Regions from separate parts of the Streptomyces sp. NPDC031064 genome, predicted to be linked through region 1. Evidence: riboswitches for the same ligand, from Rfam matches in the RefSeq annotation. Region 1 holds a riboswitch; the other holds the start of a gene.

Region 1 (14,867 bases):
CCAGCACCGGTACGGCTCGGGGGCCCGGTACCTGCGCGACCGGATCGCGGCCGGGGCGCTGGGCCGTCCGCTGGTCGCACAGTGCGTCACGGCGTGGTACCGCGACGACGCCTACTACGACGTGCCCTGGCGCGGCACCTGGCGGAGCGAGGGCGGCGGCCCGACCCTGGGCCACGGCATCCACCAGATGGACCTGATGCTCGCGGTGCTCGGCGCATGGGCCGAGGTCCGCGCGATGGCCGGCCGCCTCGACCGCGCCGTCCAGACGGAGGACGTGTCCGCGGCCCTGATCCGGTTCGAGAACGGAGCCATCGCGACGGTCGTCAACAGCGTCCTCTCCCCACGCGAGGAGAGCTACCTGCGCTTCGACCTCACCGACGCCACGGTCGAGCTGCGGCACCTGTACGGATACTCCAACGCGGACTGGACCTTCACCGCCAGGTCGCCCCGCGCGCAGTGGGAGCCGCCGGACGACCTGCCCAGCTCGCACACCGCCCAGCTCGCGGACTTCCTGGACGGCTACCAGGCCGGGCTCCGGCCCGACCTCGGCAGGCCGACCATGGAACTGGTCACCGCCCTGTACAAGGCCGCGATCACCGGCCTGCCGGTCCGGCGCGGAGAGATCGACGCGGCCGATCCGTTCTACGGCTCGCTCAACGGAGGGCGCCCGGAGGTGTTCCGGTGACGTTCGAACTCCTGGAGAACGAGGACTCGCTGCTCGTCCGGGCCCGCGGCGCCGACCTCTTCCGCTACGTGCACCGGCCGGTCATGGACCCCTTCGAGGCGCCGAAGCCCTACCTGCATCCGGTGCGCACGCTCGCCGGCGACGTGGTCACCGGCTACCGGCCGCACGACCATCGCTGGCACAAGGGCCTCCAGTTCACGGCGTCGTGGGTGTCGGGGCAGAACTTCTGGGGCGGCGGCACCTACCTGCGCGGCCAGGGCTATGTCGACCTGCCGAACCTCGGCACGATGCGCAGCCTCGCCCTGTCCGCCGAAACGGACCACGGCCGCGCCCTGATCACCGAGGACCTGGCCTGGCACACCATGGCGGGGGAGCACTGGATCGACGAGCGCCGCACACTGACCGCCCGCGACGTCGAGGCCGACTCCTGGACCCTGGAGGTCACCACCGCGCTGACCAACGTCCACGACACCGCCCTGATGTTCGGCAGCCCCGGCACACAGGGCAGGGAGCTCGCCGGATACTCCGGCCTGTTCTGGCGCGGCCCGCGCGACTTCACCGGCGGCGAGGTGATCGGCCCCGCGATGGGCGAGAAGGGCGACTGGCTGGCCTTCGTCGGCACGCACGACGAGGTCGACCGCTCCTCCACGCTCCTGTTCCTGGACGATCCGGACGCCCCCTGCCACTGGTTCGTCCGCAGTGAGCCCATCCCCGCCGTCAACCCGTCCCTGGCGTTCGACGAGGAACTGCCGCTGGCTCCGGGCGACACCCTGTCGCGCCGCTACCGGATCGTCGTGGCCGACGGCGCGTGGACCCCCGCACGCCTGTCCCGCCACATCGCGGAGAACCCGTGGTGACCCCGCTCCCCGGCGGCGTGGGGATCTCCGGGCTGACCGTGTACGACTGGGAGGCCGCCGACGGGCTGTGCGGCGGCACCCCCCACATGCACCTCGTCTGCTCCGAGGCGTACGTCGTCATCAGCGGCGCCGGCAGCGTCCAGACCCTCACCACCTCCGGTTTCGCCGACACGCCGCTGCGCCCCGGCGACGTCGTCTGGTTCACCCCCGGCACGATCCACCGTCTCGTCAACGCCGACGGCCTGCGCCTCGTGGTGCTCATGCAGAACAGCGGACTCCCCGAGGCGGGCGACGCCGTCTTCACCTTCCCCGCGCCCATGCTGGCCGATCCCGACACCTACCAGGCGGCGGCCGTCCTGACCGGCGACCACGCCGCGGCGGCGCGCCGCCGCCGCGACCTGGCACTCAAGGGCTTCCTGGCCCTGCGCGAAGGCGGGCTGCGGGAGTTCCACACCGCGGCCCACCGCCTGAAGAGCGAGCTCCTTGACACCTGGTGGATCCGCTGGCGTGATGGTCCGCTGGCGGCGGCCCTCACGACCGGATGCCAACTGCAAGCGCTGAAGACCGGAGACCTCTCCCACCTCGATCACGGCGAAGTGTCGCGACTGGAGCGCCCGGAGGACCCGCTGTTCGGCATGTGCGGCCTCCTCCACCCCTATCCCGTCCCCGTACTCCCGACGCGGCCGCCGCGCGGTTCGTCGGGGTCACCTCACCTCCATCCCCCCAAGGAGCTCTCCTGATGAGGTTTCGCCGCCCACCCCTGGTCCTGAGTCTGGTACTCGCGGTCCTGTCGTCCTTGCTGCTCGGGGCCACTCTCTTCAATGCCCCGCCCGCCGCCGCGGCGACCGTCGACACCAACGCCTGGTACGTGCTGGTCAACCGCAACAGCGGCAAGGCCCTGGACGTCTACAACCTGGCGACCGGCGACGGCGCCCGCATCACCCAGTGGACCAGGAACGACCAGAACCAGCAGCAGTGGCAGTTCGTCGCCTCCGGCGACGGCTACTACCGCGTCAAGTCCCGCCACTCCGGCAAGGTCCTGGACGTCCACAACCATTCCGCCGTCAACGGCGGCCCGGTCGTCCAGTGGACCGATCTGAACGGCACCAACCAGCAGTGGCGGCCGGCCGACAGCGCGGACGGCCACGTGCGGCTCATCGCCCGCCACAGCGGCAAGGCTCTCGAAGTACAGGGCGGCTCCACCGCCGACGGCGCGAACGTCGTGCAGTACGACGACTGGGGCGGTGCCAACCAGCAGTGGCAGCTCGTCAGGGTCGCCGGCGGCGGTACCCCCGGCACCTGTGCCCTTCCCTCGACGTACCGCTGGTCATCGACGGGCGCGCTGGCTCAGCCCAAGGCGGGATGGGCTTCGCTCAAGGACTTCACCGTCGCCCCCTACAACGGCAAGCATCTCGTCTATGCGACGACGCACGGCGCCGCGGGAACGGGAGCGGGCTGGGGTTCGATGAACTTCACCCCGTTCACCAACTGGTCGGAGATGGCATCGGCCGGCCAGAACACGATGTCGAGTTCCGTCGTCGCGCCCACGCTCTTCTACTTCGCGCCGAAGAACATCTGGGTGCTCGCCTACCAGTGGGGCAGGACTGCCTTCTCCTACCGGACATCGAGCGACCCCACCAACCCGAACGGCTGGTCGTCCGAGCGGGAGCTCTTCTCCGGAAGCATCGCCGGCTCCGATACGGGCCCCATCGATCAGACGCTCATCGGTGACGGGACGAACATGTACCTGTTCTTCGCCGGCGACAACGGCAAGATCTACCGGGCCAGTATGCCGATCGGGAACTTCCCGGGCAGTTTCGGCGCGACCTCGACAGTGATCATGAGCGACACGAAGAACAACCTGTTCGAAGCCCCGCAGGTCTACAAGCTCCAGGGCCAGGACCGCTACCTCATGATCGTCGAGGCGATCGGCTCGCAGGGCCGGTACTTCCGCTCGTTAACGGCCACCAGCCTGAACGGTTCATGGACACCTCAGGCCGCGACCGAGAGCAACCCCTTCGCCGGCAAGGCCAACAGCGGCGCCAACTGGACCAACGACATCAGCCATGGCGAACTTATCCGCACCAGCGCCGACCAGACCTTCACGGTCGATCCCTGCAACCTGCGGCTCCTCTACCAGGGACGCGATCCCAACTCCGGCGGCGAGTACGGCCAGTGGCCCTACCGCCCAGGTCTGCTGACGCTCCAGCGCTGACGGCGAGGCACCGCCCCGGCTCCGGTGTGGTGTCCGGCCGTGGCGGGCCCGGCAGACGGGGGCACGAGCATCGGAGTGACGAGCTCGTCAAGCCGGAAGCAGGGAAGCTCATGGCGGAGGCCGCTGCGGGTATCGAGCGGCGTCCGCGCCAGGTCACCGCCTCCTGGCGAGCCGCGTCGGGGTCCGCCCACGGACGCTACCGGCCCAACCTGCGCGCTTGGGCGCTGAAGAGCTGCCTGGAGATCCCCTGGTGAATGTGCGCGGCGCCACCCACGCCCCATGTCCCCGGACGCATAACCGGACCACTGCTCCGAGCGGGTCGAGCCGAAGGCGCCTGACGGGAAAAACCCAGGTCAGGCGCCTTCCGTCGTGTCGCTAGAACAAGCCGAGCTTCTTCGGCGAGTACGACACCAGGAGGTTCTTCGTCTGCTGGTAGTGGTCCAGCATCATCCGGTGCCCCTCCCGTCCGATGCCCGATTGCTTGTAGCCGCCGAACGCCGCGTGTGCCGGGTAGGCGTGGTAGCAGTTCGTCCAGACGCGGCCCGCCTGGATGGCGCGTCCGGCGCGGTACGCGGTGGTGGTGTCACGAGTCCAGACGCCGGCGCCGAGGCCGTACAGGGTGTCGTTCGCCGTCGAGACGGCGTCGTCGAGGTCGGTGAACGACGTGACCGCGACGACCGGGCCGAAGATCTCCTCCTGGAAGATCCGCATCCGGTTGTCGCCCTCGAAGATGGTCGGCTGGACGTAGTAGCCGCCCGCCAGCTCACCGTCGTACTCGATCCGCTGACCGCCCGTCAGGACCTTGGCGCCTTCCCGCTGGCCGATGTCGAGGTACGAGAGGATCTTCTGGAGCTGCTCGTGGGAGGCCTGGGCGCCGATCATCGTGTCCGTGTCCAGCGGGTGGCCCGGGACGATGCGTTCGGTGCGGGCGACGGCGGCCTCCAGGAACTCGCTGTAGTGGCCGCGCTGGATCAGCGCGCGTGACGGGCACGTGCACACCTCGCCCTGGTTGAGAGCGAACATGGTGAAGCCCTCCAGGGCCTTGTCGCGGAAGTCGTCGTCCGCCGCCCATACGTCGTCGAAGAAGATGTTCGGCGACTTGCCACCCAGCTCCAGGGTGACCGGTTTGAGGTTCTCGGCGGCGTACCCCATGATCAGCCGTCCCGTCGTCGTCTCGCCGGTGAAGGCAATCTTGGCGACGCGGGGACTGGAGGCGAGCGGTTTGCCGGCCTCCGTGCCGAAGCCGTTGACGATGTTCACCACGCCCGGCGGGATGAGGTCGGCGATCAGCCCCATCAGCACGTGGACGGACGCCGGCGTCTGCTCGGCCGGCTTGAGGACCACCGCGTTGCCCGCCGCGAGCGCCGGGGCCAGCTTCCAGGCCGCCAGCAGCAGGGGGAAGTTCCACGGGATGATCTGCGCCACGACACCGAGCGGTTCGTGGAAGTGGTACGCGACGGTGTCGTCGTCGAGCTGGCTCAGCGAGCCCTCCTGGGCGCGCAGCACGCCGGCGAAGTAGCGGAAGTGGTCGACGGCCAGCGGCAGATCGGCGGCGAGCGTCTCGCGGACCGGCTTGCCGTTCTCCCAGCTCTCCGCGACGGCCAGCCGCTCCAGGTTCGCCTCCATCCGGTCGGCGATCCGCAGCAGGACGTCCGCCCGCTCCGCCGGGGCGGTCCGGCCCCACGCCGGTGCCGCCGCGTGCGCCGCGTCCAGGGCGCGCTCGACGTCCTCGGCGGTGCCCCGCGCGACCTCGGTGAACGGCAGGCCGTTCACCGGGCTGAGGTTCTCGAAGTACTCGCCGCGAGCGGGCGGCACATGGGCGCCGCCGATCCAATGGTCGTAACGCGACTCGTACGAGACGATCGCGCCCTCGGTGCCGGGCGCTGCGTAACGGGTCATCCGGGCCTCCCTGGTACCGCGCCGTCGGCCGGCGCTCACGGTGAGGCTAGGGACGCGGACGTTGCGGCCGCGTTGCGCCCGACAGCCCGGACAGTTCCGCCTCCAGAGCCTCCAGACGCGCCTGTACGGGGGCGAGGCCGCCCGCCGGTACGGCCGCCGCCAGCGCCCGCCACACCTCCAGGTCGTCCTCGCCCCACGGGCTGTGCGCCCAGTCGGCGAGCAGGAGCGGGTCGCCGCGCGCGACCAGCGCGGCGCGCAGCCCGTCGGCCAGCCGCCGCCGCAGCCGGACCACCGCCGGTGCGCACGAGCCGGGCAGCAGCGGCCCGGCGTACCCGCGCAGCGCCGAGGCGACCGCTCCGGAGGCCACCTTCCGCTCCACGGCCTCGAAGTCCGCGTCGACCGGCGCCGCCAGCCGGTACGGGCGCGACCGCAGCAGCCCGGGCGCCAACACGGCACGCAGCCGTGACAGTTCGGCCCGCAGCGTCACCGGGGTGACCGACTCGTCCTCGTACAGCGCGGCGAGCAGTTCCTCACCGCCCATGCCCCGCGGCCGGTGGGCGAGCACCACCAGGATCTCGCTGTGCCGGCGGCTCAGACGCGTCCGCCGCCCGCCCGCCACCAGCACCGCCTCGTCCCGGCCGAGCGCCGACAACCGCAGCCGGTCACCCGCCGGCGGCGCCGGGGCCAGCAGGGCGAGCTGCGACTCCGCCGCCCGCGCCACCGCCTGCACGAACGCCAGGCTGTGCGGATGCGCCAGCCGGTCCCCGCCCGTGATGTCCACCGCACCCAGCAGCCGCCCGGTACGGGGGTCGTGCACCGGCGCCGCCGCGCACGTCCAGCCCTGCACCGGCCGCCGGAAGTGCTCGGCGGCGAAGACCTGCACCGGCCGGTCGACGGCGATCGCCGTACCGGGCGCGTTCGTTCCCGCGGCCGACTCGGCCCACCGCGCTCCCGCCACGAAATTCATCCGCCCCGCGCGGCGCAGCGTCCCCGGGTGCCCCTCCACCCACAGCAGCCGCCCGAACGCGTCGCATACGGCGACCAGGTGCTCCCCGTCCCTCGCGTACGCCCCCGTCAACTCCCGGATCACCGGCATCACGGCCGCCAGCGGATGCCCCTCCCGGTGCGCCGCCAACGCGTCCCCGTCCAGCTCCACGCACGCCGCCCCGTCCGGACACACCCGGGCCCGCGCCGAGCGCCGCCACGAAGCGGCCACCACCGGGCGCACCACCGGCCGCACCGACTCCGGCCCCCGCCCGCCCGCCATGAACGCCTCATGCGCGCGGCGCAGCGCCCCCGCCCGCTCCACAGGATCGGCACCCCGCTCCAAGGCCACCCAGGGGTCGTTCACGTCGCCCTCCCCACCGAGGTCTTCCGCGCCATCCTTGACGTCCCCGGCCGCCCTCACAAGCGATCCACGAGCAGGCTCCCAGGACGTGGCGCGGAACCGTCCCGTAGAGTGGGCGGCGGGCCGTGACTGGCGCTTGGGTGGAGTACCACCGGGGAGCGGCCCGGCGGACCGACGCCATTGCCGCGCGCCTGGGCGATCCACTGACGACCGCTCAGGAGACCGCCATGTCCACCACCCCGACCACCGCCCGCCTCATGGACGGCAGCGGCCTCGCCCGCCGCCTCGTCGAGGAGACCGCGGCCCGCGCCGCCGACCTCACCGCCCGCACCGGCAAGCGGCCCTGCCTGGCCACCGTCCTGGTCGGCGACGACCCGGCGTCCGTGACGTACGTGAAGATGAAGCGGGCCCGCTGCGAGAAGGCCGGAATCCGCTCCCGCCACATCGAGCTGCCCGCCACGACGACCACCGCCGAACTGGTGGCCACCCTCCAGGACCTCTCCCGCGACCCCGAGGTGCACGGCATCCTGCTCCAGCACCCGGTCGGCCCGGGGATCGACGAGCGGGCCGCGTTCGAGGCGATCGCCCCCGAGAAGGACGTCGACGGCGTGACCTTCAGTTCCTTCGCCACGATGAGCTTCGGCCTGCCCGGGTTCGTCTCCTGCACGCCCGGCGGCATCATGCGGCTGCTCGACGCGTACGACGTCGACCCGGCGGGCAAGCGGGCCGTCGTCGTCGGCCGCAGCGCCATCCTCGGCAAGCCCGCCGGGATGCTGCTCCTGGCGCGGAACGCGACGGTCACGTACTGCCACTCGTACACCGCCGACCTCTCGGCGGCCGTCCGTGAGGCCGACATCCTCGTCGCCGCCGTCGGAAAGCCCCGTTTCATCAAGGGCGAGGACATCAAGCCGGGCGCCGTCGTCATCGACGCGGGCTACAACCCCGGCAACGTCGGCGACGTCGACTTCGACTCCGCCGCCGCCCGCGCGAGCCTGATCACCCCGGTACCGGGCGGCGTCGGCCCGATGACCATCGCGGTGCTGCTCGCCCAGACGGTCGACGCGGCGGAGCGGCAGCTCGGGTAGCCCTCCGGCGCCGCGGCTTCCGGGGGCCGGGGCTTCATTCGGGGTCCGGGGCTTCATTCGGGGTCCAGGGCTTCAGTGCTTCTGGGCCGCGGGGCTTCTGGGCTGCGGGCTCTTGGCGGAGGGGCTTCAGGGGCTCTTGCGGTTTTCGGGGCCTGTGCGGCTGCAGGGCTTCGCGGCTTTTGGGCTGCTGCGGCTCCAAGCCTCTGCGGCTGGAGGGCTTTTGAGGTTCAGGCCTTCAGGGCCAGGGCCAGGGCCAAGGCCCGGAGCACCCGGCCGGTGCGGGGCCCGGCCGGGTGCTCAGGGCCGGCCGCGGCCGAGCGCCACGGCTCCCGGCGCACGGGCGGGCGCCACGGCACCCGTGCACGGGCCGGGGCGCCGTGGCGCCGTGACGTCGGGGCTGACGTCAGGCCAGGCGGACGTCGGCCTGATGTCAGGCGTCGCCCGTCGGCACGCCCGCCAGGGCGGCGGCCGGGTCGGGGTCGGGCGGGCCGGCCGGGGTCCAGCGGCCGGACTCCTTGCGGTACGGCCACCAACGCCCGTCGCCGTCCAGCCGTACCTGTACGCCGGCGCCGGCCACCGTCCAGCGGCCCGGGCGGTCCGCCCGCAGGGCCGGGCGCTCGGCGTCTTCCCATGCGGCGGCGAGCAGCGCCTTGGCCCGCGCCAGCAGCTCCGGTCCGGGCCTCCAGTCCTCCTCCAGTACGGCGAGCGCGTCCGCGCCGCCCAGCCGCCACGCGCGCGTGGCGACGTCCAGGTCGGCGCGCCGGCGGCCGGTTCCGGAGGCGAGCCGGTCCAGGGCCTCCGGCGCCCACGCCGCCGATGCGGCCAGCCGTACCGCGTCCTGCTCCGCCGTCAGCGGCGCCTCCACCGGCCGGTGCCCATGCCCGGCGGCGAGCGCGTCCACCAGCATGCGGTGGGCGCGCGCCGCCGCGTCCGCCGCCAGTCGCTCCAGCGCGGCCGGGTCGACGCCCGGGGCGGGCCGGGCCTCGGTGTCCAGCGACGGGGGCTCCCCGGGCGTCTCCGGCACCGGGGGCGGCGCGGGCAGCGGCGGAAGGATGTCCCGCGCGGCGAACGCCTCGTCCGCCCGTACCCCCTCGGGCCCGCCGGGGGCTGCGGCCTCCTCCTCGTCCTGGCCGGCCCGCACGGCCCGCGCCGCACTCCGTACCTGCAACTCGTCCAGCAGCCGCCGTTCCCCCCGGCCCCGCATCAGCAGCAGCACGAAGGGGTCCTGGTCCAGCAGCCGCGCCACCTGGTAGCAGAGGGCCGCCGTGTGCGGACAGTGGTCCCACGCGTCACACCCGCACTCGGGCTCCAGGTCACCGATCCCGGGCAGCAGCTCGACGCCCGCGGCCGCCGCGTCCTCCACCAGGTGCGGCGGCATGTCCCGGTCCAGAAGGGCCGCGATATGGCCGGCCCGGTCCACCGCCATGTCCAGGAAGCGGTCCCACTCCTCCTCGGTCAGCTCCTGCAACAGCACATCACTGCGCTGCGGGGTGCCGTCCCGGTCCTTCACGACCGCCGTGATCCGCCCCGGACGCACCGACACGGCACCCACCGCTCCGTCCCGCGCCTGCTTGCGGCCCTTCTTCAATTGCGCCCCGTCGAGCGCCGTGTCCTCCAGCGCCTTCAGCCACGCCCGGCCCCACCAGGTCCGCGCGAAACCCTGTCCACGCGCGGGAGGCAGCGCGGCGAACGTACGCTCCATGTCCTCGTCCCGACTCATCGCGCGCTCCCTCGCACTCCACGCAGCTCCACCAGTTCCGCCAGTTCGGCGTCGGTCAGTTCGGTCAGCCCGGTCAGGGCGTCGTCCCCGCCGGAGCCCAGCACGGAGTCCGCCAGCTCCTTCTTGCGCGCCAGCATGCCCGCGATCCGGTCCTCGATCGTCCCCTCCGCGATGAGCCTGTGCACCTGCACGGGCTGCGTCTGCCCGATGCGGTACGCCCGGTCCGTGGCCTGCGCCTCGACGGCCGGGTTCCACCAGCGGTCGTAGTGCACGACATGGCCCGCCCGGGTGAGGTTCAGCCCCGTACCCGCCGCCTTAAGCGACAGCAGGAAGACGGGGACTTCACCCGCCTGGAAACGGTTCACCATGGCCTCCCGCTCGGCGACCGGCGTGCCGCCGTGCAGGAACTGGGTACGCACGCCGCGCGTGGCCAGATGCCGCTCCAGCAGCCGCGCCATCTGCACGTACTGCGTGAACACCAGCACACTCGCCTCCTCGGCGAGGATGGTGTCGAGCAGCTCGTCCAGCAGTTCCAGTTTCCCGGAACGGCCGGCGATCCTGGGCCGCTCCTCCTTGAGGTACTGCGCCGGGTGGTTGCAGATCTGCTTGAGCGCCGTCAGCAGCTTCACGACGAGGCCCCGGCGCTCCATGCCGTCCACCTCCGCGATCGCCGCCATGGTCTCGCGTACGACCGCCTCGTACAGGCCCGCCTGTTCGGCGGTGAGCGACACCGCCCGGTCGGTCTCCGTCTTCGGCGGCAGCTCCGGGGCGATCCCGGGGTCGGTCTTGCGGCGGCGCAGGAGGAACGGCCGTACCAGCGCCGCCAGTCGCCGCGCAGCCGCCGGATCGGCGCCGCCCTCGACGGCCTCCGCGTACCGGCTGCGGAAGGTCCCCAGGCGGCCCAGCAGCCCGGGTGTGGTCCAGTCGAGGATCGCCCACAGCTCGGAGAGGTTGTTCTCCACGGGGGTACCGGTCAGTGCCACCCGCGCCTTGGCGCCGATGCTGCGCAGCTCCTTCGCGGTCGCCGAGTACGGGTTCTTGACGTGCTGCGCCTCGTCGGCGACCACCATGCCCCAGTCCACGCGCGCGAGCCGGGCCGCGTCCAGCCGCATCGTGCCGTACGTGGTGAGGACGAACTCGCCGTCCTCCAGGCCCTCCAGGTCCCGCCCGGAGCCGTGGAAGCGCCGCACCGGCGTGCCGGGCGCGAACTTCTCGACCTCCCGCTGCCAGTTGCCCATCAGGGACGTCGGACAGACGACCAGGGTGGGGCCCGCGGCGGACGCGTCGGTCTGCCGGTGCAGATGCAGCGAGATGAGCGTGATGGTCTTGCCCAGGCCCATGTCGTCGGCCAAACAGGCCCCGAGACCGAGCGAGGTCATCCGGTGCAGCCAGTTCAGGCCGCGCAACTGGTAGTCGCGCAGGGTGGCGGCGAGGGCCGCGGGCTGCCCGATCTCCGGCTCGCCCGTACCCGGGCGGGCTCCCTCGGGGGCGGCCAGCCGGTCGCGCAGCGCCTGGAGCCAGCCGGACGGCTGCACGTCCACCTGCCGGCCGTCCACCTCGGTGGTCCCGGTCAGTACGGCGCCGAGGGCGTCGATCGGGGTGACCTTGCGGTCCTGGTGCTCCCGCGCGCGCCGGGCCTCTTCCGGGTCGATCAGCACCCACTGGTCGCGCAGCCGCACCACCGGCCGCCCCGCCTCGGCGAGCCGGTCCAGCTCGGCGCGGGACAGCTCCTGGCCGCCCAGCGCGAAACGCCAGTCGAAGGCAAGCAACGCGTCGGCGGACAGAAACGACGGCAGGCCCGACTGCCCCTTACCATACGGCCCTTGGCTGTCCTGGTCCTCTCCGAGCCGGCCTTCTCCGTGCCTGGCTTCTCCGTGCCGGTCTTCTCCGAGCCGGTCTTCTCCGTACCGGATCTCGTCCGGCGGTCCGATCACCGCACGCGCTGTCAGCGAGCGCGCCAACTGCCGTGGCCAGTGCACCTGTACGCCGGTGGCGGCCAGCGCCCGGGCCGCCTCGCCCAGCAGCTCGGTGACCTCCTCGTCGGCCAGGTCGACGGCGTCCGGGACGGACGCGGACAGCAGCGGGGCGAGCGGCGGCCACGCGCGGGCGGCGCGGCGCAGCGCGAGCAGTGCGTCCATCCGGGCCCGCGGCCCGAACCCGTCCCCGGCCGTGCCGGCCCACACGTCGGCGGCCTCGGCGACGAGCGCGGGGTCGCTGACGCTGTGCATCTGGAGCACGGCGCGGAAGGCGGGACCCCGCTCCGTGTCCAGTCCTGGCACCTCGATGCGCAACGACAGCCGTACGCCCGCGTCGTGGCCCGCCGCGACGTCCGCCGCCCAGGCCCGCTGCTCGGGCACGCGCTGCGGCTCGTCGGCCGCGAACGCCGGACCGCCCGAGGCGAGCGGCGCCGCGGGCGTGCGCGGCAGCGTGTCGGCCACCGCGTCAAGAAAGGACCGCAGCAGCCGCTCCGGTTCGGGCAGCAGGACCATGCCGTCCGGCGCCGTGCCCACGGGAACCGCGTGAGCGCTCGGCGGCATGGAGGCGGCGAGAGTACGCACCCGCTCCAGGTCCTCCACCGTGAGCGGACCGACGCGCCAGGCGTCGTGATCGGTCGCGCTCAGCCCCGGCAACAGCAGTCCACGCGAGATCAGTTGAAGGGCGAGCAGGGTGGCGCCGCGCCAGAACGCCGTCGCGGGCGAGGCGTCCGCCGCACACCCTGCCCGGGTGAGTATCGGCAACGCCTCCCGCACGGGCAGCAGCAGCGCGCGTACGGCGGCCGGGCGTGCGTCCGGGCCGACGACGGTCAACTCCTCCACGGACCCGTGGTGGTGGCCGTGGGGATGGTCGTGGTGGTGGCCGTGGTCCTGATCGTGGGGGCCGCCTGACGGCGGTTCACCGCCGCCGGGGAGCCAGAACGCGACGCGTCCGGTGCGGGGTGGATCGGCGGGCAGGAAGACGGTGGAGCAGCGGGAGAGTGGGGAAACGTCGGGGGTCTCGTGGAGCGTTGTTCCGGAAGGCCTGTGCACAGCGCTGACGCATTCCTCAAATTTGACTAGCGGGGAGTCGAAGCGCCGAGGGTACCCGAAGACCCTGCCCAACGGCGGTGAGTGTGTCGTGATATAGCCCACTTCCCGTTCAGGGTGCGGCCAGCACCACCCCAGTACCCTGGGGAAGTCCCCACCCTGTTTTCGGGTGGTGGTGCCATGGCTCTGGGCTATCGCTCATCCGTACGTTCATCAGGTCGGCGCACGTCTTGCGCACAGGACCTCACCAGACCCGGAGAAGCCATGCCTCAGGCCACCTCTGCCCTCACCATCCCAGCGCAAGCTCCCGCTCCCGCCCCTGCACCCGCTTCCGCATCTGCTCCCGCATCCGCCGCCTCCTCCTCCTCACCCGAGGTGCCCGCCGGCACGGGAGGGGGGAAGCGTCCCTCACGCAGCGAATTCGCCCCCCTCCTCCGCACGATCAAGGACCAGGGGCTGCTGGAGCGGCGCACCGGCTGGTACGCGCTCGGGATCGGCGTGAACCTGCTCGCCCTGACGGCGGTCGTCGTCGGCCTCGTGCTGTTCGGCCACTCCTGGTGGTCCCTGCTGCTGGCCGTCCCCCTGGCCGTGCTGTCCGCGCGGGCCGCCTTCTTCGGTCACGACGCCGGGCACTCGCAGATCAGCGCCGACAGGGACAGGAACCGCCTCATCCAGTTGCTGCACGCCAACCTGCTGCTCGGTATGAGCCAGGAGTGGTGGAACGACAAGCACAACAGGCACCACGCGAACCCGAACCACGAGGAGAAGGACCCGGATGTCGCCCCGGACGTCCTCGTCTTCAACCAGCACCAGGCGGTGGGACGCACCGGCTTCAAGGGCTGGCTGGCCCGCCACCAGGCCTGGCTGTTCTTCCCGCTGACGACGCTCGAAGGGCTCGCCCTGAAGCTGTACGGCTTCCAGGCGCTGTTCTCGAAGGACGGCCCTCGCCAGACCGGGCGTGAGCGCGTGATCGAGGGCGGCCTGCTGTTCGCACACGTCGCCGGTTATGTGACGCTCCTGCTGACCACCATGTCCGTGGGCCAGGCCGTCGTCTTCGCGCTGATCCACCAGATGCTGCTCGGCGTGCACCTGGGCATGGCCTTCGCCCCCAATCACAAGGGCATGGAAGTGCCCGACACGGACGGCGAGCCCTGGGGCCACCTGCGCCGGCAGGTGCTCACGTCCCGCAACATCCGCGGTGGCGCCGTCACCGACTGGTTCCTGGGCGGCCTGAACTACCAGGTCGAACACCACCTCTTCCCCAGCATGCCCCGCCCCCACCTGCGGCTCGCGCAGCCCGCGGTGCGTGCCCACTGCCGCTCGCTGGGCATTCCGTACACGGAGACCGGGTTCATCGACTCGTACCGCCAGGCCCTGGGGCACCTGCACGAGGTGGGCACGCCGCTGCGTACCGCCTGAGCCGCGGGCCCTGGAACCGGCGCGCCCGATCACGCGTTGACAGAACAGGAAGCGGCCGTGGCCGGCCGTGAAGGAGGCATCACAACATGTCGACAAGGACGAAGATCGTCATCGGGGGAGTGGCCGTGGGTCTGCTCCTCTGGCCGCTGATCGGCTTCTGGATGTCCCTGCTGGTGCTGATCGGCGTACCCGCCGTCGCCTACCTGGCGCTGGATCCGGGCCAGCGGCGCCGGCTGCGCCGCGTGAGCCGCAAGGAGCTCGGCCGCTGACCGGCCACCTCCGCTGACCAGCCGCGTCTGCTGGCGGCCGGTGTTCCCGGCGGCCGGTGCGCAGGGCATGATGGCGAGCGACGAGAAGATCATCTGAACGAAAAGGGGGGTCCGCACGATGGGCGGTACGGTCACGGCGGTCAGCAGCAACGGGGAGTACGCCTTCACCAAGCCCAACCGGCCGGGCATCACCCTGCTGGCCGGACTCGGTGTGGAGGGCGACGTCCACGCGGGCGTCACGGTCAAGCACCGGTCCCGTATGGCGCAGGACCCGACGCAGCCCAACCTCCGGCAGGTGCACCTCATCCACGAGGAGCTGTTCGAGGAGGTGGCCCAGGAGGGGTTCA
Region 2 (14,867 bases), on a different contig from region 1:
GGGGTCCCGCACTGGAACCGGGTGTACGGGCGCGGCGGCTTCGTCCAGTACCAGTTCGTCGTCGGGTACGGGCGGGAGGACACCCTGCGCCGCATCGTGCGCCGCATCGCGCGCCGGGGCTGCCCCTCGTTCCTGGCCGTCCTGAAACGGTTCGGGGAGGGCGACCCCGGCTGGCTCTCCTTCCCCATGCCGGGCTGGACGCTGGCGCTGGACATCCCGGCCGGGCTCAGCGGCCTCGGCACGTTCCTGGACGAGCTCGACGAGGAGGTCGCGGGCGCGGGCGGGCGCGTCTACCTCGCCAAGGACTCGCGGCTGCGCCCGGACGCGCTGCGCGCCATGTACCCGCGGCTGCCGGACTTCCTCGCCCTCCGCGCCGAGCTGGACCCCCGCGCGGTGTTCACCTCGGACCTCGCCCGCCGCCTCGGCATGTAGCCCCGACGCAAGGAGTACGTCGTCATGAAGGACGCCTTCGGCGCCCCCCAGTCCCTGCTCGTCCTCGGCGGCACGTCCGAGATCGCCCTCGCCACCGCCCGCCGGCTGATCGCCCGCCGCACGCGCACGGTCTGGCTGGCCGGCCGCCCCTCCCCCGCCCTGGACGCCGCCGCCGCGTCCCTCCGGGAGCTGCGCGCCGGTGTCGTCGTGCACACCGTGCCGTTCGACGCGCTGGACCCGGCCGCGCACCAGGAGACCCTGGGGAAGATCTTCACCGAGGGCGACATCGACATGGTGCTGCTCGCCTTCGGGGTCCTGGGCGACCAGGCGCACGACGAGGCGACGCCGCTCGCCGCCGTCCAGGTCGCCCAGACCAACTACACCGGCGCCGTCTCGGCCGGGCTGACCTGCGCCGGCGCCCTCCAGGACCAGGGCCACGGCTCCCTGGTCGTGCTGTCGTCGGTGGCCGGCGAGCGCGCCCGGCGCGCCAACTTCATCTACGGCTCCAGCAAGGCCGGGCTGGACGCCTTCGCCCAGGGCCTGGGCGACGCCCTGCACGGCACGGGCGTCCACGTCATGGTCGTCAGGCCCGGCTTCGTACGGACGAGGATGACCGCCGGGCTGGCCGAGGCGCCCCTCGCGACGACGCCGGAGGCGGTGGCGTACGCGATCGAGCTGGGGCTGCGGCGCCGGTCGGAGACGGTGTGGGTGCCGGGCGCGCTGCGCCTGGTGATGGCGGCCCTGCGGCACCTGCCGCGCCCGGTCTTCCGCCGCCTGCCGCTGTGAAAGCGCCGGCGTCAGCTACGGGTGGTGGCCGGCTCGTCGACGGGTGAGCCCTGGGCGGGCACGGAGGGAGCCGGGCGGCCGACGCCGAACTCGTACTCGGACAGTTGCCGCCACACCCCGTCCGGTCCCTGCTCGTACAGGGCGAAGGAGCCGACGGTCCACGACGCCTCGAAGTCGGCCAGCTCCTCGTACGCCCGGTCCATCGCCTCATCGGCGATGCCGTGCGCCACGGTGACGTGCGGGTGGTACGGGAACTGGAGCTCCCGCTCCAGCGGGCCCGAGCTGTCCCGGACCCGCTTCTGGAGCCAGGAGCAGGCCGCCGCGCCCTCCACGACCTGGACGAAGACGACCGGCGACAGCGGCCGGAAGGTCCCCGTACCGCACAGCCGCATCGGGAACGCCCGGCAGGCCGCGGCGACCTCGGCGAGGTGCGCCCGGATCGCGGGCAGTCGCACCGCATCGACCTCGGTCGGCGGGAGCAGCGTGACGTGCGTGGGGATGCCGTGCGCGGCGGGATCACCGAAGCCCGCGCGCCGCTCCTGGAGCAGGCTGCCGTACGGCTCCGGGACCGCGATCGAAACGCCGAGCGTTACGGTCCCCACGTCGTTCTCCTCAGTTCGGTCGTCCAGTCATCGGCTTCAGCCGCCAGTGTGGCGGCTGGACCCGTCGTGTGGCCAGAGTCGTTGGATCCGGCACCGGAGCAGCGCCGGTGCTGTGCCGGTGCTGTGCGGACACGCACCGGCGCTCGCGCCGGTCTCAGTGCTTGGCGGGCAGGAAGCCCACCTTCTGGTACGTCTGCGCGAGCGTCTCGCCGGCGACCGCGCGGGCCTTCTCCGCACCCTTGGCCAGGATGGAGTCCAGCGTCTCGGGGTCGTCCAGGTATTCCTGGGTGCGGGTCTTGAACGGGGTCACGAAGTCGACCATGACCTCGGCGAGGTCGGTCTTCAGCGCGCCGTACAGCTTGCCCTCGTAGCTCCGCTCCAGGTCGGGGACGGAGGTGCCGGTGAGGGTGGACATGATCGTCAGCAGGTTGCTGACGCCCGGCTTGTTCTCGGGGTCGAAGCGGATCACGGTGTCGGTGTCGGTCACCGCGCTCTTCACCTTCTTCGCGGTCGCCTTCGGCTCGTCGAGGAGGTTGATCAGGCCCTTCGGGGTGGAGGCCGACTTGCTCATCTTGACCGAGGGGTCCTGAAGGTCGTAGATCTTCGCGGTCTCCTTCAGGATGTACGGCGCCGGGACCGTGAACGTCTCACCGAAGCGGGCGTTGAACCGCTCCGCCAGGTCGCGGGTGAGCTCGATGTGCTGGCGCTGGTCCTCGCCGACCGGCACCTCGTTGGCCTGGTACAGCAGGATGTCGGCGACCTGGAGGATCGGGTACGTGAACAGGCCGACCGTGGCGCGGTCGAGGCCCTGCTTGGCGGACTTGTCCTTGAACTGGGTCATGCGGGACGCCTCGCCGAAGCCGGTGAGGCAGTTCATGACCCAGGCGAGCTGCGCGTGCTCGGGGACGTGGCTCTGGACGAAGAGCGTGCACCGCTCCGGGTCGAGGCCGGCGGCGAGGAGCTGGGCGGCGGCGAGCCGGGTGTTGGCGCGCAGCTCGGCCGGGTCCTGCGGGACGGTGATCGCGTGCAGGTCGACGACCATGTAGAAGGCGTCGTGGGTCTCCTGCAGCGCGACCCACTGACGGACCGCGCCGAGGTAGTTGCCGAGGTGGAACGAGCCGGCGGTGGGCTGGATTCCGGAGAGCACACGAGGACGATCAGAGGCCATGTTCCTCATTCTCTCAGGTGCCACCGACAGCTCGGGAACGGATGCGGGCCGCTGCCGGTGACCGCCGCGAATGAGACGAGAAACACAGTGCCCGGCGGCGCCCCGGCGGTGTCACGGCCGGGGCGCCGACGGGACGCCGAGGGGCGCCGACGGGGCTCGTTACGCCGGGATGCCGGGGGCCGGGTGCTCGGCCATCAGGGCGGCGACCTCGGCGCGGATCGTGGTGAGGGCGTCCTCGTCGCCGGTGCGGGCGGCGGTGACGCCCCGGTCGATCCAGTCGGCGACGGCCGCCATGTGCTGCGTACCGAGACCCCGGGAGGTGAGCGAGGGGGTGCCGATGCGGATGCCGGAGGGGTCGAAGGGCTTGCGCGGGTCGTAGGGGACGGTGTTGTAGTTCACGACGATCCCGGCGCGGTCCAGGGCCTTCGCGGCGACCTTGCCCGGCACGTCCTTGGGGGTGAGGTCCATCAGGATCAGGTGGTTGTCCGTGCCGCCGGAGACCAGGTCGAAACCGCGGGCGAGCAGCTCCTCCGCGAGGGCCCTGGCGTTGGCGACGACCTGGTGCGCGTAGTCCCGGAAGGAGGGCTGGGCCGCCTCGTGGAGGGCGACGGCGATGGCGGCGGTGGTCTGGTTGTGCGGGCCGCCCTGGAGGCCGGGGAAGACGGCCTTGTCGATGGCCTTGGCGTGCTCCTCCCGGCACATGAGCATCGCGCCGCGCGGTCCGCGCAGGGTCTTGTGGGTGGTCGTGGAGATCACGTCCGCGTGCGGCACGGGCGACGGGTGCGCGCCGCCCGCGATCAGGCCGGCGATGTGGGCGACGTCGGCGACGAGGACGGCGCCGGCCTCACGGGCGATCTCGGCGAAGGCGGCGAAGTCGATGGTCCGCGGCAGGGCGGTGCCCCCGCAGAAGATGACCTTGGGGCGCTCCTTGAGGGCCAGGTCGCGCACCTCGTCGAAGTCGATCAGCCCGGTGTCCTGGCGCACCCCGTACTGCACGCCCCGGAACCACTTGCCGGTCGCGGAGACGCCCCACCCGTGGGTGAGGTGGCCGCCCATGGGGAGGGCCATGCCCATCACGGTGTCGCCGGGCTCGGCGAAGGCGAGGTAGACGGCGAGGTTGGCCGGGGAGCCGGAGTAGGGCTGGACGTTGGCGTGGTCGACGCCGAAGAGGGCCTTGGCCCGGCCGATGGCGAGCAGCTCGACCTGGTCGATGTTCTGCTGGCCCTCGTAGTAGCGCCGGCCCGCGTAGCCCTCGCTGTACTTGTTCTGCAGGACGGTGCCCGAGGCCTCCAGTACGGCGTGGGAGACGTAGTTCTCACTCGGGATCAGCCGCAGCGTCTCGGCCTGAAGCCGCTCCTCCGCGCCGACGAGCGCGGCGAGTTCGGGATCGGCGGCGGACAGGGCCGGGTGGTGGGCGGGAAGGGGAAGGCTGGTCATGGCGTCCTCCAGGGGGCCGGCAGCACGGACGAGGTCTCCGGGTGCCCAGGCGGGCGGCACCCTCGTGTGGTCTGCCGCGCACGGCTCCCCCGGGGTCGCTTCCCCGTACGCCAGTCGCCGCGCGTATCCCTTAGCCTAGCCGCCACCCAGGGCGCGAGGTTTCTTCGTCCGCATGGCGAGCGACGATAGAAAGAGGCGCCACTCCCGCCCCACGCCGCAGGACGAACGGAGATCCCGTGTCGAGCACACAAGACGCGATCGCTTCCGCCGAGGCGCACAGCGCGCACAACTACCACCCGTTGCCCGTCGTCGTGTCGTCGGCGGAGGGTGCCTGGATGACCGATGTCGAGGGGCGGCGCTATCTCGACATGCTCGCCGGCTACTCGGCGCTCAACTTCGGCCACGGCAACCGGCGGCTGATCGAGGCGGCGAAGGCGCAGTTGGAGCGGGTGACGCTGACGTCGCGGGCGTTTTACCACGACCGGTTCGCCGAGTTCTGCACACGGCTCGCCGAGTTCTGCGGCATGGAGATGGTGCTGCCGATGAACACCGGCGCGGAGGCGGTGGAGACCGCCGTGAAGACCGCCCGCAAGTGGGGTTACCGCGTCAAGGGCGTGCCCGACGGCATGGCGAAGATCATCGTGGCGGCGAACAACTTCCACGGCCGGACGACCACCATCGTCAGCTTCTCCACCGACCCCGAGGCCCGGGCGGACCACGGCCCGTACACGCCGGGGTTCGAGATCGTGCCGTACGGGGACCTGACGGCGATGGACGAGGCCATGACGGACAACACCGTGGCCGTGCTGCTGGAGCCGATCCAGGGCGAGGCCGGGGTGCTGGTGCCGCCGCCCGGGTACCTGCCGGCGGTCCGGGAGCTGACCCGGCGGCGGGACGTGCTGTTCATCGCGGACGAGATCCAGTCGGGCCTGGGGCGCACGGGCCGGTCGTTCGCCTGCGAACACGAGGGCGTGGTCCCGGACATGTACCTGCTGGGCAAGGCGCTGGGCGGCGGCGTCGTACCGGTGTCGGCGGTCGTGTCGAGCGCGGCGGTGCTCGGGGTCCACCGGCCGGGCGAGCACGGGTCGACGTTCGGCGGGAACCCGCTGGCGTGCGCGGTGGCGCTGGAGGTGCTGGCGATGCTGCGCACCGGCGAGTACCAGCAGCGCGCGGCCGAGCTGGGCGACCACCTCCACCACGAGCTGGGGCTCATGGTGGGCGGCGGAGCCGTGGAGGCGGTGCGCGGCCGTGGCCTGTGGGCCGGCGTGGACATCGTGCCGAGCCTGGGCACGGGGCGGGAGATCTCCGAAAAGCTGATGGACCGCGGTGTCCTCGTGAAGGACACCCACGGCTCGACCATCCGCATCGCCCCGCCCCTGGTGATCAGCAAGGAGGACCTGGACTGGGGCCTGGAGCAACTGCGCCAGGTGCTGCGCTGACGGTTCAGGGCAGCGCGCGGCACAGGGCGTCCAGGGCGCCCGCCCAGGCGCTGTCGGTCGGGGTGGCGTAGCCCACCACCAGGGCGTCGCGGCCGCGCGGGACGTCCGGGTGGCGGAAGCGGTCCAGGCCCTGGACGGCCAGGCCCTGCCAGGCGGCTGACTGAACGACGGACCGCTCCGTGCCGGGCGGGAGTGCGAGTACGGCGTGGAGGCCGGCCGCGATGCCCGTGACGCGGATGTCGGGCGCCCGCTCGGCGAGCGCGGCCACGAGCTGGTCGCGCCGCCGGCGGTAGCGCAGCCGCATGCCCCGCACGTGCCGGTCGTACGCGCCCGAGCGGATGAACTCCGCCAGGGTGAGCTGGTCCAGCGCGCTCGACACCCAGTCGGAGTGGTCCTTCGCCGCCAGTACGTCCCCCACCAGGGCCTCGGGCAGCACCATCCACCCCAGCCGCAGCCCGGGCGTCAGGGACTTGCTCGCCGTACCGAGGTGGACCACGCGCTCGGGGTCCAGGCCCTGGAGGGCGCCGACCGGCTGCCGGTCGTAGCGGAACTCGCCGTCGTAGTCGTCCTCCAGGATCAGCCCGCCCGTCCGCCGCGCCCAGTCGACGACCTCGGCGCGCCGGTCCGGCGGCAGCGCGCCCCCGAGCGGGAACTGGTGCGCGGGCGTCATCAGCACCGCGCCCTGGCCGCCCAAGGCGCCGACGCGCGTGCCGTGTTCGTCGAACGGCAGCGCGGGCGTGCGCAGGCCGGCCCCGGTGAGCAGGTCCCAGTGGATGTCGAGCCCGTACGACTCGACGGCGACGTCGCGCACCTGGCGCCCGCGCAGCACCTGGGCCATCAGGCGCAGCCCGTGGACGAAGCCGGAGCAGACGACGATGCGGTCGGGGTGGGCGTACACGCCCCGGGCCCGTGCCAGGTAGTCGGCGAGGACGGTACGCAGCTCGATACGGCCGTGCGGTTCGCCGTAGCCGAACGCCTCGTTGGGGGCGGACGTCAGCGCGCGGCGGGCCGCCTTGAGCCACTCGCCGCGCGGGAACGACCCGAGGTCGGGCGTGCCGGGGTGCAGGGTGTGCGCGGCGGGGCGGCGGACCGGTGGGCGCCGGACCGGCGCGGGGCCTGCCTGGGCGCCCCCGCGTGACGCGCCGCGCGTCCCGCCGCGCGCCCCCGTGCCCGGGCCGGGGCGCGGGGCGGCGCGCCGGGCCACGCGGGTGCCGGAGCCCTGCCGGGCGGTGAGCCAGCCCTCGGCGACGAGCTCGGCGTACGCGTCGGCGACCGTGTTGCGGGCGATGCCCAGGTCGGCGGCGAGCGACCGGGAGGACGGCAACCGCGTCCCGGGGGCGAGCCGCCCGGTCCGGACGGCCTCCCGCAGCGCGTCCATCAGGCCGGACCGCAGCCCCGGGCCGCGCAGCTCCAGGTGCAGGTCGGCCCCGAAAGTGGCCCAGGAATCCGTCATGGAAGTGGACCATACCCCTGCGCCACAATCCCCGTACGGTCATAGCCATGACGACGACAGAGACGACCGGCACGAAGACCGCCGAGTACGCCACCGAGCACACCCCCCGACTCACCTGGCACGAGCACGCGCCCGAGGTCTTCCGGGCCATGGTCCGGCTGGACGCGGCCGCCCGGCAGGGCCTCGACCCGGTCCTGCTGGAGCTGGTGAAGATCCGTGCCTCGCAGCTCAACCACTGCGCCTACTGCCTGGACATGCACACCAAGGACGCGCTGGCGGCCGGTGAGTCGGTCGAGCGGATCGTCCAGCTCAGCGCCTGGGAGGAGTCGCGGCACTTCTACACCGAGAAGGAGCTGGCGGCGATCGAACTCACCGAGGCGATCACCGTCGTGACGGACGGTTTCGTGCCGGACGAGGTGTTCGAGAAGGCCGCCAAGCAGTTCGACGAGACCGAACTGGCCCAGCTCATCGCCGCGATCACCGTCATCAACGCCTGGAACCGGTTCGCCGTCTCCACCCGCATGGTGCCGGGCCACTACACCCCGGGCCAGTTCAAGGGCACGGCCAAGTGACGGACGCCGTAGCCGCGTTCCGCGCCCTGCACCACGGCCGGGCCCCCGAGGACCCCCTGGTCCTGCCCGGCCCGTGGGACGCGGCCAGCGCGCGGGCCTTCGAGGAGGCCGGGTTCCCGGCCCTCGCCACGCCGTCCGCGGGGGTGGCGGCGTCGCTCGGGTACGAGGACGGGGCGACGCCCGCCGACGAGATGTTCGCGGCCGTCGCCCGGATCACCCGCGCGGTGTCCGTCCCGGTGTCGGCGGACGTGGAGGGCGGCTACGGGCTGGCGCCCAAGGAGCTGGTCGCCCGCGTCCTGGACGCCGGCGCGGTGGGCGTGAACCTGGAGGACTCCCGGGCCGGGACGCTCAGGGACCCGCGCGCGCACGCCGACTGGCTGGCGGAGGTGCGGGCGGAGGCGGGCGACCGGCTGTTCGTCAACGCCCGCGTGGACACCTTCATCCGGGGCCTGCCCGACCCGGAGGACGCCATCGCCCGGGCACGGCTGTACGTGGCGGCGGGCGCCGACTGCGTCTACCCCATCGGCGTGCCACCCGAGCGGATCCCGGCGCTCCGGGCGGGGGTCGACGGGCCCGTCAACGTGGCCCCGTTCCCCGGCGGTCCGCCGGTCGCCGAGCTGGGCCGGCTGGGTGCCACGCGGATCACGTTCGGGCCGGGGCTGCTGCACCGCGCGATGGACGCGGTGCGGGACATCGCCGGTCAGTTGCGGCGCAGCTCGTAGACGGTGTTGTCGCCGTCCTCGGCGGCCTTGGTGAAACCGGCGCGGGTGACGACGCCGTGCGAGGGGGTGTTGCCGTGGTCGACGGTGGCGCGCAGCACGGTCACCCCCGGCCGGGCGAGGGCCCAGCCGGTGAGGGCGCGCACGGCCTCGGTGGCGTAACCGTGGCCGCGGGCGCCCGCCACCAGGTCGTAGCCGATCTCCGCACGGCCGTCGGCGTCCGGGGCGGCGTGGAAGCCGATGGCACCCACCGCGCGGCGGTCGGAGGCGCGGACGATGGCGTACGTGCCCCAGCCGGGGCGGTACGTCCCCGCCTCGCGGGCCTCGGTCACCATCCCGGCGGCGAACCGGGTGCCCTCCGGCGGGCCGCCGTCGGCCCACGCGAAGCCGCCGGTACCGCCGCCGTGCAGGTCGGCGGCGACGTGCGGGGAGACCTCGCACAGCACCAGGCGTTCGGCGACCACCGGGTCGGCGTACCAGCGCCAGGCGGCCAGGCGCGGCCGGTCGTCCAACTCGGCCCGCCCCGTCGCCCACAGCAGGGCCCGCCACGGGTCGTCCGTGCGCGGGACGTGCGGGAAGAGGGCGTCCAGGACGCGGGCGGGCAGGTGACCGGGCGGCCGCCAGCCGGGGACGCCGAGGGCGCCGAGGATGTCGTACGTGTGCAGCAGCGTCTCGACGACGCCCATCGCCGCGAAGCCGCCCGGCCCGGCCATGCCGTACGGGTGCCAGGCCCGTACGTCGTCGGGCGTGGTGCGCACGGCGGCGGACAGCAGCCCGCCGGTCGCCTCGATGACGCGGACCAGCCCGGCGGGCGTGGCCCCGGGCTCGGCGGCGATCCCGAAGGGGGCGTAGGAGTCGGTGGCCCGGCCGGTCAACTGGGTGGCGTAGCCGATGAAGTCGTCGGCGATGTGGACCGCCGTGTCGTAACAGCTCCACTCCAGCCCGGCCGCCGCGCCGGTCCAGTCCCGGTCCGCCACCTCGCGCAGAGCGCGGGCGGTGACGGCGACCGCTTCGTCGACGTCCTGCGCCGCCGTGATCGTCATGGCCGCGACCCTAGGGCCGAACGCCCGGCGCAGCCACCGGTTTTCGCGGATAACCGCTGGGCCGCGCCCTGGCGGCTGATCCATCCTGGGACCCGTCCGCACGTGCCCTTCGAAGGGATTGGTCCATGACCACCGAACGCATAGGCCCGCCGCTGGTCGGCGACGAACGCGAGATGCTGCGCGCCTTCCTGGACTACCACCGCGCCACCCTCGCCATGAAGTGCGACGGCCTGTCCGACGAGGAGCTGCGCCGCCGCTCGATGCCGCCGTCGACGCTCTCCCTGCTCGGCCTGGTCCGCCACATGGCCGAGGTGGAACGCGCCTGGTTCCGCCGGACCATCAACGGCGAGGACGTCCCGCTCGTCTGGTCGCCCGAGGGCGACTACCAGGTGGCGTACGACGCGACGGCGTCCACCCGCTCCGAGGCGTTCGCCGCCTGGCGGGAGGAGGTCGACCACGCCCGCCGTATCGAGGAGTCGGCCCCGTCCCTCGACGTCACCGGCCACAACGCCCGCTGGAACGTCGACGTGTCCCTGCGCCACGTCATGCTGCACCTGATCCACGAGTACGCCCGCCACAACGGCCACGCGGACTTCCTCCGCGAGGGCGTCGACGGCACGGTCGGGCCCTGATCGCCCAGGGCGTTGACATCAACCGCACTTGAGGTCGGAGGCTGTCCGGCGTAACGAGGTCCGCAACGAGCCCGCAGCCGCTTGGAGAGACATCATGAGCCCTCAGGTCACCGGCGTCGCCGTCCCGCAGGAGGACGTGGACGCCATCGTCGCGTTCGTCGCGGGTGTGCAGCACGCGCAGCAGCACGCCCTGCCCGACGCGTTCATGAGCGGGTTCCGCCAGGACGCGTTCTGGACCACCGCCCACGGGAAGCTGCTGACCGGTTACGAGGAGATCAGCGCCTTCACGCACAAGGTCCTGCCCGCCACGATCGACCACGACGTGACCGCCACCTACGAGGTCGAGCACATCCTGTTCGTCCGCCCCGACGTCGCCGCGGTCAAGGTGCGCCAGCGGCCGGTCACCCGCGACGGGGAGCGGCTGGACGCGGTGTTCCACGGGCAGGCGGACCCGGAGGCGCTGGTGGCCGCCCACCCGGACGCGGTGCCCGGTACCCCGCTGTACGTCCTGGCCAAGGACGACGGCGTGTGGCGGGTCGCCGCCGCGCAGAACACCAAGGTCATCGACCCGGAGACGCTCGCCGCGGGCTGACCTGGCGGAACCGCGCGGGGGGATTCGCCCGATTATCCTGGTTATGTGGATGATCGCGGTGAGCAGAGGCCACGCGAGGACGGAGTGCGTCCGGAGATCCTCGCCTCCTGGCAGCGCTCGAAGTCGCTGGGGATCGACACCGAGGGCGGCGCCGCCCTGCCGGTCGAGAGCGACCTCGATCCGGACTCCCGGCTCATCAGGGCCGCCGCGCCCGTGCTGGAGCACCTGTGCGAGCGGTTCTCGGGGCTGCCCGTCACGGTGACGCTGGCCGACGCCAAGGCCAACATCGTGGACCGGCGGGGCGACCCGGTCGGGCTGGAGCTCATGGACGCCGCCTCGCTGGTGCCGGGCGCCAATGTCGACGAACGGTTCATGGGCACCAGCAGCGTCAGCATGGTGCTGAGCACCCGGTCACCCTTCGTGGTCGTCGGCCAGGAGCACTTCCTGCACAACCTCAAGGAACTGACCTGCATGGCCGCCCCGGTGCGCGACCCCGTGGGCGGCACCGTGCAGGGCGCGGTCAACCTCTCCATCCCCCGGGAACTGGCCCAGCCGGGCATGGCGCTCGCCCTCCAGGACGCCACCGACCGCATCGCCGAACGCCTGCTGGAACTGAGCACGGCACGCGAGCGCAACCTGATGAGCTCCTTCCTCCACGCCCGGGAGCGCGGCGAGCACGCCGAGCTGCGCCTCGACTCCGGCGAACTCGCCCGGCTCGGCGCGGCGGCGCCCCGGCTGGCCCCGGAGGAGCGGCTGGCGCTGCTGGAGAACGCCATCGACCTGATCTCCTCCAGCGGCGAGCCGTTCGCCGAGGTGTCGCTGGGCGGCGGACGTGTCGCGACGCTGCGGCGCCGGGAACTGCACCACGGCGACGCGGAGGGCGCGGCCGTGGAGGTCACCTTCCGGGAGGACGGCGTGGGCGAACGCCTCGGCGACCGCGCCGGTACGGGGGCCACCGCGACCGCGCCGGACGGATGCCTCGGTGACCGCACCGCCGGCCTCGCCGGCGACCGCGCCGGTACGGGGGCCACCGCGACCGCGCCGGACGGACGTGACGTACCGCTGCTGGGGCGCCCGCCGGGCCCGCCCGACCGGCCCTCCGCGTCCGGCCCGTCACGGCCCGACGCGTGGCTGCTGCTGGTGGGCGAGCCGGGCGTCGGCCGGCTGGCCGCCGAGGCGCGCGGGCGGCTGGCGCTGCTGAACGAGGCGGGCGCCCGCCTGGGCACCACCCTGGACGCGCGGCGCACCGCCGAGGAGCTGGCGGAGATCGCCGTACCGCGCTTCGCCGACGTCGTCGTGGTCGACCTGGTCGAGAGCGCCCTGGCGGGCGAGGAGCCCCCGGCCGGGGGCGTGGTCACCGGCGCGGCGCTGCGCCGGGCGGCGGTCTGGGCCGGCGAGGACTCCCGCGACGCGCGGATCGGCCGCCTCGGCGAGCCGGTCGCCTACCCGCCGGGCACCCCGCAGGCCCGGTGCCTGGCCGGCGGCCGGCCGGTCACGGACTCGGTGCTGACCGCCGCCCTGACCGGGCCCCCGGCCGGCGACGAGCACCCCATCGACCTGCTCGGCGAGGGCGTCCACTCCTACCTGGGCGCCCCGCTGCGCGCGCGGGGCGCCGTGCTGGGCCTGGCGGGGTTCTACCGGCGCGGCAGGACCAGGCCGTACGAGGAGGACGACCTGACCCTGGCGGGAGAGCTCGCGGCGCGGGCCGCGATCAGCGTGGACAACGCCCGCCGCTACAGCCGGGAGCACCAGGCCTCCCTGACCCTCCAGCGGAGCCTGCTGCCGCGCGAGACGCCCCGGCTGACGGCCGTCGACGTCGCCTCCCGCTACCTGCCCGCGGACGCCCGGGCGGGTGTGGGCGGCGACTGGTTCGACACCATCCCGCTGTCGGGCATGCGCGTGGCCCTGGTCGTCGGGGACGTGGCCGGTCAAGGCCTCCAGGCGGCGGCCACCATGGGCCGGCTGCGGACGGCGGTGCACACGCTGGCCGCCATGGACCTGCCGCCCGAGGAGGTGCTGAGCCACCTGGACGACCTGGTCTCCCGTGCGTCCGGCCCGGCCCACGAGGAGGACCCCGCCACGGCGGCGACCTGCCTGTACGCCGTGTACGACCCGGTCTCCTGCCACTGCACGGCCGCCAGGGCCGGTCACCCGCCGCCCGCGCTGCTGCCACCGGACGGCCCGGCCCGGCTGCTCGACCTGCCGGCCGGCCCGCCCCTCGGGCTCGGCGGGCTCCAGCCGTACGAACCGGCCACCGCCGATCTGCCCGAGGGCAGCCTGCTGGCGCTGTACACCGACGGCCTGCTCAAGGAGAGCCGCGGCTTCGGCGACACCGACACCGACGCCCGCACCAAACAGCTCCTGGCCGCGCTCACCGGATCGGAACCGTCACTCGAGCGGGTCTGCGACCGGGTCACGGCCACCCTCCTGCCCGACGGCCCCCGCGACGACGTGGCCCTGCTCCTGGCCCGCGTCCACGCCCTGCCCGCCGACCGGGTCGCCTCCTGGGAGCTGCCCTCCGACCCCTCGGTGGTGGCCGAGGCACGGTCCCTGACGCACCGCCAGCTCGCCGAATGGGGCCTGACCGACCTGGACTTCAGCACCGGCCTGGTGGTCAGCGAGCTGGTCACCAACGCCGTGCGCTACGGCGGCCAGGGCCCCGTCTGCCTCCGCCTGCTCCGCGACGGCTCCCTGATCTGCGAGGTCTCCGACCGCAGCAACACCTCTCCCCGCATCCGCCGCGCGGCCACCACCGAAGAGGGCGGCCGTGGCCTCTTCCTGGTGGCGCAGTTCACCAAGAGCTGGGGCGCCCGCTTCATGCCCCAGGGCAAGACGGTCTGGGCCGAACAGGTCCCCCCGGGCCCGCACTCCGCCCCCGAACCGGACGAGCAGTCCCTCCTGGCCATGTTCGACGACCTCTAGTCGCTACGGCATCCAGGCCCGCCACGTCGCCTCGTTGGCCTTGACCCACTTCTCGGCCGCCTCCTCGGGCGACAGCTTCTGTTCGGCGATCATCAGGGACACGTCGTTCTGGGCCTCCGTCGTCCAGCGGAAGTTCTTCAGGAAGGCGGCCGCCTTGCCGCCCTTCTCGGCGAAGTCGGCGTTGAGGAACTTCTGGAGCGGGGTGTGCGGGTAGGCGCAGGCGACCTTCTTCGGGTCGGCGTCGCAGCCCTCCTTGTAGGCGGGGAGCTTCACCTCCGTCATCGGGACCTTCTCGAAGAGCCACTGGGGCTTGTACCAGTACGTCAGGAAGGGCTTCTTCTCCTTGGCGAACTGCTTGATCTGGGTGATCTGAGCCGCCTCGGAGCCCGCGAAGACGACCTTGTAGTCCAGGCCCAGGTTCTTCACCAGCGCCTTGTCGTTCGTCACGTACGACGGGGAGCCGTCCAGGAGCTGGCCCTTGCCGCCGCTCTCGGCCGTGCGGAGCTGGTCGGCGTACTTGTTGAGGTTCTTCCAGTCGGTGACGTCCGGGTGCGCCTTGGCGAAGTAGGTGGGGACGAACCAGCCGATGTGGCCGGTCACGCCCAGGTCCCCGCCGCGCGCGATGGTCTTCTTGTCGTTGACGTACCGCTGCTCCTGCTCCGGGTGGCCCCAGTCCTCCAGGAGGGCGTCCACCCGGCCCTGGCTGAGGGCGTCCCAGGCGGGGATCTCGTCGACCTGGACGGTGTCGACGCGGTAGCCCAGTTCGTGTTCGAGCAGGTACTTCGCCACGGCCACGTTGGCCTGCGCGCCCACCCAGGACTGGACGGACAGGGTGACCGTCCTGGAGCCCTGGGCGGCGGCGTACGGGGACGCCTGCTTGGTCATGTCGGCCGCGCCGCAGCCGGCCAGGGGCAGCAGGGTCACGGCGGCGATCAGGGGGGCCATGATGCGCTTGCGCATGCTCAGGCCTCCTTTCCGGTCGGCTGGGTGACCCGGTCGAGCATCAGGCCCAGGCAGACGATCGCGGCGCCCGCGACCAGGCCGGTCGCCAGGTCGCCCTGGGCGAGGCC

Evidence for each region. Region 1 has a riboswitch for ZMP and ZTP ahead of ACZ46W_RS31835 (bifunctional 5,10-methylenetetrahydrofolate dehydrogenase/5,10-methenyltetrahydrofolate cyclohydrolase). Riboswitches for the same ligand answer to the same signal wherever they lie in the genome.
Region 2: it holds a riboswitch for ZMP and ZTP, as region 1 does, so the genes downstream of both, ACZ46W_RS28890 (serine hydroxymethyltransferase) here and ACZ46W_RS31835 (bifunctional 5,10-methylenetetrahydrofolate dehydrogenase/5,10-methenyltetrahydrofolate cyclohydrolase) in region 1, are expected to answer to the same signal.

The regions. Positions count from the first base shown of each region.
Region 1 covers NZ_JBVIGF010000010.1:262,528-277,394, reverse strand. Annotated here, with positions in the region: gene ACZ46W_RS31870 (Gfo/Idh/MocA family protein) at 1-685, shown strand, start outside; gene ACZ46W_RS31865 (DUF6807 domain-containing protein) at 682-1,542, shown strand; gene ACZ46W_RS31860 (cupin domain-containing protein) at 1,539-2,282, shown strand; gene ACZ46W_RS31855 (non-reducing end alpha-L-arabinofuranosidase family hydrolase) at 2,282-3,757, shown strand; gene ACZ46W_RS31850 (hypothetical protein) at 3,868-4,011, shown strand; gene exaC (acetaldehyde dehydrogenase ExaC) at 4,133-5,656, opposite strand; gene ACZ46W_RS31840 (GAF domain-containing protein) at 5,703-7,007, opposite strand; ZMP/ZTP riboswitch at 7,120-7,208, shown strand; gene ACZ46W_RS31835 (bifunctional 5,10-methylenetetrahydrofolate dehydrogenase/5,10-methenyltetrahydrofolate cyclohydrolase) at 7,232-8,089, shown strand; gene ACZ46W_RS31830 (SWIM zinc finger family protein) at 8,520-9,809, opposite strand; gene ACZ46W_RS31825 (DEAD/DEAH box helicase) at 9,806-12,835, opposite strand; gene ACZ46W_RS31820 (fatty acid desaturase family protein) at 13,097-14,251, shown strand; gene ACZ46W_RS31815 (hypothetical protein) at 14,338-14,520, shown strand; gene ACZ46W_RS31810 (MOSC domain-containing protein) at 14,639-14,867, shown strand, end outside.
Region 2 covers NZ_JBVIGF010000009.1:34,891-49,757, forward strand. Annotated here, with positions in the region: gene ACZ46W_RS28870 (FAD-binding protein) at 1-432, shown strand, start outside; gene ACZ46W_RS28875 (decaprenylphospho-beta-D-erythro-pentofuranosid-2-ulose 2-reductase) at 457-1,218, shown strand; gene ACZ46W_RS28880 (2'-5' RNA ligase family protein) at 1,230-1,820, opposite strand; gene trpS (tryptophan--tRNA ligase) at 1,975-2,988, opposite strand; gene ACZ46W_RS28890 (serine hydroxymethyltransferase) at 3,148-4,425, opposite strand; ZMP/ZTP riboswitch at 4,462-4,553, opposite strand; gene rocD (ornithine--oxo-acid transaminase) at 4,662-5,864, shown strand; gene pdxR (MocR-like pyridoxine biosynthesis transcription factor PdxR) at 5,869-7,317, opposite strand; gene ACZ46W_RS28905 (carboxymuconolactone decarboxylase family protein) at 7,365-7,889, shown strand; gene ACZ46W_RS28910 (isocitrate lyase/PEP mutase family protein) at 7,886-8,611, shown strand; gene ACZ46W_RS28915 (GNAT family N-acetyltransferase) at 8,590-9,651, opposite strand; gene ACZ46W_RS28920 (DinB family protein) at 9,777-10,283, shown strand; gene ACZ46W_RS28925 (SgcJ/EcaC family oxidoreductase) at 10,378-10,875, shown strand; gene ACZ46W_RS28930 (SpoIIE family protein phosphatase) at 10,921-13,797, shown strand; gene ACZ46W_RS28935 (ABC transporter substrate-binding protein) at 13,801-14,757, opposite strand; gene ACZ46W_RS28940 (ABC transporter permease subunit) at 14,760-14,867, opposite strand, start outside.